2 regions of the Exiguobacterium sp. MH3 genome follow, and region 2 is predicted to be linked to the other one. Evidence: riboswitches for the same ligand, from Rfam matches in the RefSeq annotation. Region 2 holds a riboswitch; the other holds the start of a gene.
The links. Region 2 has a riboswitch for thiamine pyrophosphate ahead of thiT (energy-coupled thiamine transporter ThiT). Riboswitches for the same ligand answer to the same signal wherever they lie in the genome.
Positions count from the first base shown of each region.

Region 1: another riboswitch for thiamine pyrophosphate. It lies ahead of thiD (bifunctional hydroxymethylpyrimidine kinase/phosphomethylpyrimidine kinase); the one in region 2 lies ahead of thiT (energy-coupled thiamine transporter ThiT).

Region 1 covers NC_022794.1:548,654-553,864, forward strand. Annotated here, with positions in the region: gene U719_RS02760 (murein hydrolase activator EnvC) at 1-1,272, shown strand, start outside; gene U719_RS02765 (murein hydrolase activator EnvC) at 1,473-2,750, shown strand; TPP riboswitch at 2,816-2,926, shown strand; gene thiD (bifunctional hydroxymethylpyrimidine kinase/phosphomethylpyrimidine kinase) at 3,042-3,845, shown strand; gene thiM (hydroxyethylthiazole kinase) at 3,826-4,593, shown strand; gene thiE (thiamine phosphate synthase) at 4,583-5,211, shown strand, end outside.
Region 2 covers NC_022794.1:1,981,264-1,986,474, reverse strand. Annotated here, with positions in the region: gene pknB (Stk1 family PASTA domain-containing Ser/Thr kinase) at 1-591, shown strand, start outside; gene rsgA (ribosome small subunit-dependent GTPase A) at 617-1,522, shown strand; gene rpe (ribulose-phosphate 3-epimerase) at 1,525-2,181, shown strand; TPP riboswitch at 2,204-2,313, shown strand; gene thiT (energy-coupled thiamine transporter ThiT) at 2,374-2,934, shown strand; gene U719_RS10590 (thiamine diphosphokinase) at 2,936-3,538, shown strand; gene U719_RS10585 (amino acid permease) at 3,593-4,996, opposite strand; gene rpmB (50S ribosomal protein L28) at 5,137-5,211, opposite strand, start outside.

The sequences.
Region 1 (5,211 bases), 1.4 Mb from region 2:
AAAAAAATCTCTAAAACACAACAAGAAGTCAATCGACTAGACGAAGCGTTGAACGAAAAAATCTTTGCTGTCGAAACAAAAGATCGTCAAATCAAAGCAACAGAACGTGAAATCGTGGAGCTTGGAAAAGAAATCGAGAAATATAAAGCGAAACTAAAACGCCAAGAAAAACTACTCGGTGATCGTCTTCGTGTCATGCAAGAGAATGATGGAAACTCAATCAAATGGGAAGAAGTCATCTTTGGCGCTAAAAACGTTGGTGACCTCGTAAGCCGTGTCATGGCAGGGAAATCCATTTCAAAACAAGATGATAAAATGATTACGGATTACCAAAATACGCAAAAACAATTAGCGGATGCGCAGCAAAAAGTAAAAGAAAAGAAAGCGCAGTTGGTCGTTGAGAAAAAAGAATTAAAACGTCAACAAGCGGATCTTGAATCACAATTAAAAGAGCGGAACAAACGCTTAAAAGAACTACGTAAGAAAAAAGAAAAGTTCGAAACACAATTGATGGATGCAAAAGAAGTCCAGCAAATTTTGATCGCTCAAGAAAAAGCGATTGCAGCTGAAAAAGCAGCGCGTGAACGTGAAGCACGAATCGAAAAAGAACGTCAAGCTCAAGCGGCGCGTGAAGCAAAAGCACGAGCAGAAGCTGAAGCAGCTCAAGCAGCAGCTCAAAAAGAAGCGGAACAACAAGCCGCTAAAGAAGCAGCAGCTCAGCAAGCAGCACAAGAGAAGGCAGCGCAATCAGCAAAACCTTCTGGTTCGACGAAACAATCGGCACCAAAACCATCTACACCAGCACCAACTGCGCCAGCACCGTCAGCTCCTGCGACACCTAAACCGTCACCATCATCAGGCGGACTCTTCATTCATCCAACTGCTGGTGCTGTGACACAAGGGTATGGTTCTGCAGGCGGAGAAAACGGTTATACGTTCCATAACGGGATTGACTTCGGTGGTCCAGTTGGCACGCCGATCGTTGCAGCTGCAACTGGTACAGTCATTACAGCATCAGGTGGCGGCCCTTACGGAAATCACATCATGATTGCTCACCAATTGAACGGGAAGACATATACGACAGTCTATGCACATATGAGTTCATTGAACGCTAGTGCAGGTCAACGCGTCAGCCAAGGTCAACAAATCGGTACACGTGGTAGCACAGGAAACTCAACAGGTCCACACTTGCACTTCGAAATTCACGTTGGTGGATACAGCTACAGTGCAACAGGTCCAGCTAACTCAGTAAATCCAATGACTATGTTTTAAACAGTGAAGAATCGTTGCATATGCAACGATTCTTTTTTTTATATTTGATAAGAAATATATATATTACAAAAAAACGTTTTCACTTGAAATGTAAATGAAATTTTTTTGAAACGATTAGGGTGCTATAATCTATTTCAGATATGAGAGAAACTTGAATACTATAATAAAAAATGAAAATACATAAGTGAGGAAAACGATATATGCTAAAAAAACTAATTTCTACCATTGTTTTAGGGGCATTACTTACAACAGGTACACAACCGATCGCGGCAGCAACGATTAAAGAAAAAAAGGCAGAAAATGCCGCTGAACAACGTAAATTAGAAAAAGAGATTAAAAAGCAAGAAGCTAAAATTTCAAAAGAACAACGTCAAATCAATCGAATCGACGCAGCGATTAACGAAAAGATTTTCCAAGTTTCCGAAAAAAATAAACAAATTAAACAGTTAAGCAATCGAATCGATGAGTTAAAGGCAGACATCGTTCGTTACGAGGAGATGCTACAGAAGCAGGAAGAACTTCTCGGTGATCGTTTACGTGTTTTCCAAGAAAACGATGGAAACTCGATTAAGTGGGAAGAAGTCATTTTTGGATCAAAGGATTTAGGTGATTTATTCAGCCGAGTCATGGCGGGTAAAAAGATTGCTGAACAAGATGATAAAATGATTTCAGATTACATCGCGACACAAAAAAAATTAGCAGAAGCAAAACAAGCACTCGTTGAGAAAAAAGCGGAGCAAATGCAAGAAAAGAAAGTATTGCTTGAACAAAAAAAAGCGTTGAAAGCTCAAATGAAAGAGCGTAGTGCTACACTCAAAAAATTACGAAAAGGGAAGACGAAGTTTACGACAGAACTGTTAGACGCAAAAGAACTGCAAGCGACTCTCGAAGCGCAAGAACGTGCGATTGCGGCAGCGAAGGCAGCGGCTAAAGCAGCGGCTGAAAAAGCAGCAGCAGAGAAAGCGGCAGCTGAAAAAGCTGCTAAAGCAAGTGCTCAAGCAGCAAAACAAGCCAATAAGAATACAGAATCAACAAGTTCAGATACAACACCAATCGCTTCAGGTGGTGGGAAATTTGTCCGACCATCTTCTGGTGGGGTATCACAAGGGTTCGGACCAGCTAGTGGAGCAAACGGTTATACATTCCATAATGGCGTCGATTTCAAAGGTCCCGTCGGATCTCCGATCGTCGCAGCAGCAGCCGGAACCGTCATTACAGCATCAGGTGGTGGACCTTACGGAAACCACGTCATGATTTCGCATTTCTTGGATGGAAAAGTCTATACGACGGTTTACGCTCATATGAGCTCATTATCTGTTCATGCAGGACAAACGGTCTCTCAAGGTCAGCAAGTCGGAACACTTGGTAGTACAGGAAATTCAACAGGACCACACTTACATTTCGAACTACATGTCGGAGGTTATCAATATAGTGCTTCTTCTCCTCTGAATGCAGTGAATCCATTGGCATATCTGTAATCAAAAAACGGGCTTCGGCTCGTTTTTTTTTTGCTGCTGTGCTACAGTTAAGGCGAAACGAATACTTGAGCAACTAGGGGAGCTGGAGGAATCCGGCTGAGAGGAAAACCAATCTGTTTTCGACCCTATTACCTGAACTGGATAATACCAGCGTAGGAAAGTTGAGCCGAACGGATACCGGAATGCGTGTATAACGCTTTCGTATAGCGTCGACTGCTTTTTTACAGCGGTCGACGCTTTTTTTGTCGGTCACGACTCCCTTACATTGCTCGATGGGAAGGTGAAAAGAACATGAAACATGTACTGACGATTGCAGGATCCGACTCCGGTGGTGGAGCTGGGATTCAAGCAGATTTAAAAACCTTTTCGGCTTTAGGCGTTTATGGAATGAGCGTCCTGACAGCTGTCACGGCGCAAAATACGTTGGGTGTTCAAGCGGTGGAAGAGTTATCTCCAGAAATCGTAGATGCCCAGTTAACGTCGATTTTTTCAGACATTCGTGTCGATGCGATCAAAATCGGAATGGTCTCGAATGCGCAGACGATTCGTGTCATTGCTACACATCTCCGCAAACAGACAGTTCCGATCATATTAGATCCCGTCATGGTCGCTAAAGGCGGTCATGCCCTATTGCGGACGGAGGCTGAACAAGCATTGATTTCGGAGCTTTTACCGCTTGCGACACTCGTCACACCAAATTTACCGGAAGCGGAGCGTTTAACAGGACGATCGGTCACCAATCTAGATGAAATGCGACTGGCGATGCATCAATTAGCTACACAGACAGGGGCAGTATTACTAAAAGGTGGACATCTCTCAGGAGCTGCGACGGATTTGTTGTTTGATGGGGAAGTAGAACACCGCTTCACATCGGAACGGTTAGACAATCAACATACTCATGGAACTGGTTGTACCTTATCTGCGGCGATTGCGGCGCGGATGGCGCTTGGAGAAGATTTGACAGATAGTGTAAGACAAGCAAAGAGCTATGTCACGGAGGCGATTCGTCATGGATTTGCTCTCGGACAAGGTATTGGACCGACACATCATTTTCATTCACTTTGGAGGGATACACATGTTTACGACCATTCTTGAACACAAACCACTCATTCACCATCTGACGAACACGGTGACGATCAATGACTGCGCAAACGTCACACTCGCTGTTGGAGCATCACCCGTCATGGCGGAAGATATTCGCGAAGTAGAAGAAATGGTTAGACTCGCGCAAGCCCTTGTCTTAAACATTGGTACGATCGATGCAGACATGCAAGCAGCTCAACGACTTGCAGCCGGTGAAGCGGGACGTTTAAATGTCCCGATCGTTCTTGATCCAGTTGGAGCAGGAGCAACGACATTACGTACTGACTTTTCTAAAGAACTCATTGATCTCGGGTGTACGGTCATCAAAGGAAATACTTCTGAAATCAAGACGTTACTTGGGGAAGACGGACGAACTAAGGGAGTCGATGCTGCGGGAGATGCAATGATGGATCGAGAAAGTATTCGTGCATTCGCTCGCAAACACAAATCTGTCCTCGTCGTGACAGGTCCGAACGACTATATCACGGATGGAACGCGCGAAATGGAATTACATGTAGGAACACCTCGTCTAGGAGACATCACGGGTACGGGCTGTATGACGGCCTCCTTGATTGCGAGCTTCCTCGGTGCAGGATATACAGCGTTTGAGGCGGCTGTTCACGGAACATTCGTCATGGGAAAAGCAGGAGAACAAGCAGCCTCCGCGCAAGGTCTTGGTGATTTTAAACGAGAGTTGTTCAATGCAATCAGCCTCATGACGGTACAAGATCTGGTGGAGGTGACAGAACGTGTCAATTGATTACTCCATCTATGCAGTGACGGATCGTCGGTACCATCCTGGAGTCGCGATCGAGACGGTCGTTGAGGAAGCCATTTTAGGTGGGACAACGATCGTGCAACTACGGGAAAAAACAGCGCAAGGAAAGGAATTCTTCGATCAGGCAGTTCGGTTGAAGAGACTGACGGATCGACACGACATTCCTTTGATCATCAATGACCGGATTGATATCGCGTTACTCGTCGGAGCTGGTTTGCATATCGGACAAGAAGACATTCCTTTAACCGCAGCACGTCGCCTTTTACCAGATGCCGTGATTGGTGTGTCAGTAGCCACTGTTGCACAAGCGATTGAAGCAGAACGAGACGGAGCATCTTATTTAGGCGTGGGGTCTCTATTTGCGACGTCATCCAAAGCGGACGCTGATTCCATGTCGCACACGATGCTTCAGGCAATTCGAGAAGCCGTACGATTACCTCTAATCGGTATTGGTGGAATCACAGCAACGAATGTCTCCTCTCTGCCTATCCCGCTAGAAGGGTATGCCGTCATCTCAGAAATTTTTGCTAAAGAAGATCGGCAACTCGCTGCGCAGCAAATGACAGATGCTGTGCGTGAATGGCATCAATCACTTCAGAA
Region 2 (5,211 bases):
GAGAAGTCGGATGAGATCGATCGAGGAAATGTGATTCGACAGTCAATTTCTGCTGGAACGGAGGTCATTGCGAAAGAACAAACGATTACGATTACTGTATCTGAGGGGACGTCTTCTTTCGAGTTGAAGGATTTGACGAATTTATCGAGTGATGAAGCAAAAGCTTATCTCGATAAAGTAGGATTAGACGGAACGTTCGAACAAGAATTTTCTAGCGATGTCAAACTCGATCAAGTCATCCGTCAGTTCCCGCAAGCTGGCGCACAAGTCGAGCCGAACGACTCCGTGACGGTCTTCATCTCTAAAGGTGAGGAAGAAAAAACAGTGACGGCGACGTTCCCTGAAAAGGTCGTCTATGATGCTGTTAGTGAAGATGAAGAAGAGGCTCCGCCGAAACAAGTCATCCGAATCGAGACGGAAGACGCGAAAGGGAAGCGGACCGTCATCGAGGAATCAATTGATCAAGATGAGACATTCGACGTGCCATTAACGATTGATCCGGGTGAAGAAGGCAAAATTACGATCTATAAAGACGATACGGTGTATCGTTCAAAAACCATCACGTACAATCAAGCAAAAGACGCACAATGAATGTGATAAAAGAGGAGTGCATAGGATGACGGAACAACGCATCGAAGAGAATCGAGAAGGAACGATCATACGCCTGCAGGGCGGCTTTTATGATGTCATGACACCAGAAGGAGAAGTTCGTTCACGAGCAAGAGGAAATTTCCGAAAACGCGGCATCAGTCCAGTCGTCGGAGATGAAGTCGTGCTTCATATCGAAAGTGAGACCGGGTACATTCTCGAAGTGAAGGAGCGGGACAACTTTTTAGTACGCCCGCCTGTCGCGAATATCGATCAAGCGTTGCTTGTCGTCTCGGCGGCAGAACCTGATTTTTCAGCGCATCTACTCGACCGATTTCTCGTCTTGATCGAAGCGAAGGAAATCCAACCCGTCATCCTGTTAACGAAGATGGATTTACTTGACGAAGTCAAAGGACCGGCTGTCCGAGAGGCGATTGCCGCTTACCGGAAGATTGGGTATACGGTCATCGAGACATCAAGTGAGACGTTGACGGGTGTTGAGCAAGTCCGTCCGTTACTTGCTGGAAAAACGAGCGTTCTCGCCGGACAATCCGGTGTCGGGAAAAGTTCATTGCTCAATGCACTGGAGCCCTCTCTTGATTTAGAAACAAGTGCGATCTCGAAATCACTCGGACGCGGACGTCATACGACGCGCCACGTCACATTGATGCCGCTTGCCGAAGGATTGATTGCCGATACGCCAGGTTTCTCGAACCTCGATTTTCCGTATGATATGGAAATCGAGGATGTACGGTGGAGTTTCCCTGAATTCGTGGCTGTACAAGATGATTGCAAATACCGAGGTTGCTTGCATTTGAATGAACCCGGTTGTGCCGTCAAGGAAGCCGTCGAAGCCCAAGAAATCATGTCCTCTCGTTATGAGAACTATGGTATGTTTATAGACGAAATCAAGAATCGAGCCCGGAGGTATTGAAGATGATTAAAATTGCACCATCTATCTTATCAGCAGATTTTGCGAATCTCGAACGCGATGTTAAAGCAGTCGAAGCAGCAGGCGCGGACTATATCCATTTTGATGTCATGGACGGTCAGTTCGTACCGAACATCTCATTTGGATTACCTGTGCTTAGCAGCTTACGTCAAAAGACGGATATGATTCTCGATGTCCATTTGATGATCGACCAGCCAGAACGTTTCGTCGAGGATTTCGTCAAAGCAGGGGCGGACATCGTGACGTTCCACATCGAAGCGACGAATCATGTCCATCGTGTCTTGCAACAAATCAAAGCAGCGGGCGCAAAGGCAGGAGTCGTCTTGAATCCCCATACGCCATTATCAACGATTGAACACGTCCTTGAGGATGTCGATATGGTTTTATTGATGACGGTCAATCCGGGCTTCGGTGGACAAGCCTTCATCGAGCGTGTCATGCCGAAACTCGCAGCACTTGCGCAAGTGAAAGCAGATCGTGGTCTGACATTTGAAATCGAGATTGACGGTGGCGTCAATCCGGAAACGGCAAAGCTTTGCATCGATAACGGTGCGAACGTTCTCGTCGCAGGATCAGCAATCTACAATGCACCAGATTATGCGGAAGCGATCACTAGCATTCGTCAAGGGGCTGCCGTATAATAAGAACGAGAAAACGAAATATGATGACCGCAAGGGGTGTCGCTTGAAAAGCGGCTGAGAGGAGTCTTTTAGACTTTAACCCTTCGAACCTGTTCCGTTCAAACGGACGTAGGGATGTGGCGCACGCAGGCAGTACGGCGTTCGTCGTACTGCCTTTTTGCGTCCTCTCGTACAATGAAGGAGGAAAATAGCATGAAACGGTTACAAATGATGATGGAAATTGCCATCTTTGCCAGTCTCGGAGTCGTCTTTGATTTACTGATTCCATTCAAAATGCCACAAGGAGGCTCAATCAGCTTAGCGATGTTACCGATCTTCGTCATGGCATTTCGCCACGGTGTCGTTGGAGGGGTCGTTACGGGAGCGCTTGTCGGTACGATTCAATTGATGTTCGCTCCACAAGTCTTGACGATCGTTCAACCGATGCTTGACTATACGATTGCGTATGGTGTCGTCGGATTAAGTGGTCTGTTCGCGCGTCAAGTCAGACTAGCCGCGCGCAATGGACAAAAGAAAAGCTTGATGGCGTTCGTTCTCCTGGCGACGTTATTAGGCGCAGGACTCCGTTATATCTGTCATGTCATCAGTGGAATCGTCTTTTTTGCCGAGTATGCCGAAGGTCCAGTCGTACCGTATTCATTGATTTATAACGCGACATACATGGTACCGTCTTACGTTCTTTGTGGTGTCGTTGCGGGTCTTTTATTCACGACTGCGCCACGCTTACTCCGTTATTCGGCACGAGGCGTCTGAGATGCGGGCGATTCTCGTCTGTGCCGGTCCGCGAGAAGAAGCGCCGGATTTACGGACGTTTTGTCAGCCAGGTGATTTTATCGTCGGTGTTGACGGTGGTGTTCAGACGATTGAATCGTTTGGGCTGACATGCGACCTGACGATTGGTGATTTTGATTCGCTTGGTTATGTACCAGAAGGGGCAATCGTTCATCCGGCCGAGAAAGATGAAACGGATCTCGAACTGGCACTTCGTACAGTCTCAGAGAAGAAACAGTTTGAGGATACCTTCATTATCGGGGCGACAGGTGGGCGGCTCGACATGACCGTCCAAAATGTATATTTATTGAAGCGATACCCAGAGGCACGACTCGTGACGAAACGAGAAGAGGTACGATACTTGGCTGAGGGAACGTATACAGTCGAAGCAGGGAGCTATTATTATCTTTCGTTCATTCCACTCGTACCATCGACTTTAAGCTTATCCGGAGTCAAATATCCACTTGATGCACATCCAGTACCGGTCGGAGGTTCCTTGACCGTCAGTAATGAATGGTGTGCGTCAGAAGCGAAGGTAGAGCTCCATCAAGGAGAACTATTGATGATGCGGACGCTTAAGGAATAGCACAATCATAGGAAAGAGGCCGTGGATGACTCCGCGACCTCTTTTTGTGTGAAATTATTCTTCGAGTTGAGAAGGGGCGACACGGATGTCGCTTTGAGCGGATAGATGTTTTCCTTTGACGAAGAGATGATAACTTCCCCACATGACAAGGAAGAAAGGAACACCGATGTATAGAGCGATTCGTTGATCCGCTTGAAACGCAAGACTGACGAGGACGACGACGTTAAGTGTCAACGAAATCAGTGGTAACACCGGATAGAGTGGTGTCTTGAATTTCAGTTCGGATACATCGTGTCCGTTTCGGACGAACTGACGACGAAATGCAAGCTGAGAAGCAGAGATCGAAATCCAGCCGACTTGAGCCCCGAGTCCGGCTAAGGACAAGAGCCAAATGAAGACGGTATCTTCTGCGAAAAATGCGGTCAGAAGCGATAACATCGCGAACATCATCGTAAAGAGTAAAGCACGCATTGGCACACCACGTGCATTGACGTAAGATAATTTCTTTGAAATCATCCCTTCTTGCGCCATTGCCCATAACATCCGAGTCGCCGCATATAATCCGGAGTTTCCGACGGATAATAGTGCCGTCAAGACGACGATATTCATCAAATCAGCAGCGTACGGAATGCCGATCGCATCAAAGACCATGATGAACGGACTGCTGACTCCGCCAGCCGTCTCATACGGAATTAATGCACCAACGATCGTAATCGATAAGACGAAGAAGATGAACGTCCGCCAGACTGTATTGCGGATCGCTTTTGGAATCGATTTTTCTGGCGTGTCGGACTCCCCAGCCGCAACACCGATCAATTCCGTTCCTTGGAAGGCGAAGTTGACGGCGATCATCGTCGTCAAGACACCAAGAATCCCGTTTGGAAACCAACCGCTTGCCGTAAAGTTCGCAAATAACGATGTTGGGCGATCTGCTTCCATCGGTAACCAGCCGAACCAAGCAGCGCCACCTAAAATGATGAAGAATAGGATCGCGAGGACCTTCAAACTCGAGAACCAGAATTCAGCTTCACCGAATGCTTTGGCGGAGACGGCATTCAGACCGAACAGCAAGACCGTAAAGGCGGTACACCAGACGACGACGGGTACATTCGGAAACCAGCGGTCCATTAAACTGCCGGCAGCTGTGATTTCGAGTGCCACCGTCACGGCCCAGCCGAGCCAATAAATCCAACCGACGGCAAAGCCGATCCCTGGTCCGATGAAGCGGGTCGTATAGGTCTGAAATGACCCCGAGACCGGCAGATAGACCGCTAATTCCCCTAGACATAACATTGTCAGATACATGATGGTCCCACCCACGATGTAACTGAGGACCGCCCCGAGAGGTCCTGCTTGTGAAATCGTTAATCCTGACCCTAAAAATAAGCCTGTTCCGATGATTCCGCCAAGTGAAATCATGAACAGATGTCGACTCGTCATCTCTCGTTTGAGTTGCATGATGACTTCCCCCAATTCTGACAAAATAAAGTACGTTCCTATTGTAAGCGTTTTCAATAAAAGCGACAATTAGTTTATGAGAAAAATAAATGAGGGCATAAAAAAACCGGAAGGGAAGATTCCCATCCGGTGGTTGCGCCTTATACGCGTTCGACTTTACCTGATTTAAGAGCTCGAGCTGAAACCCAAACCTTTTTCGGCTTACCGTCGACGAG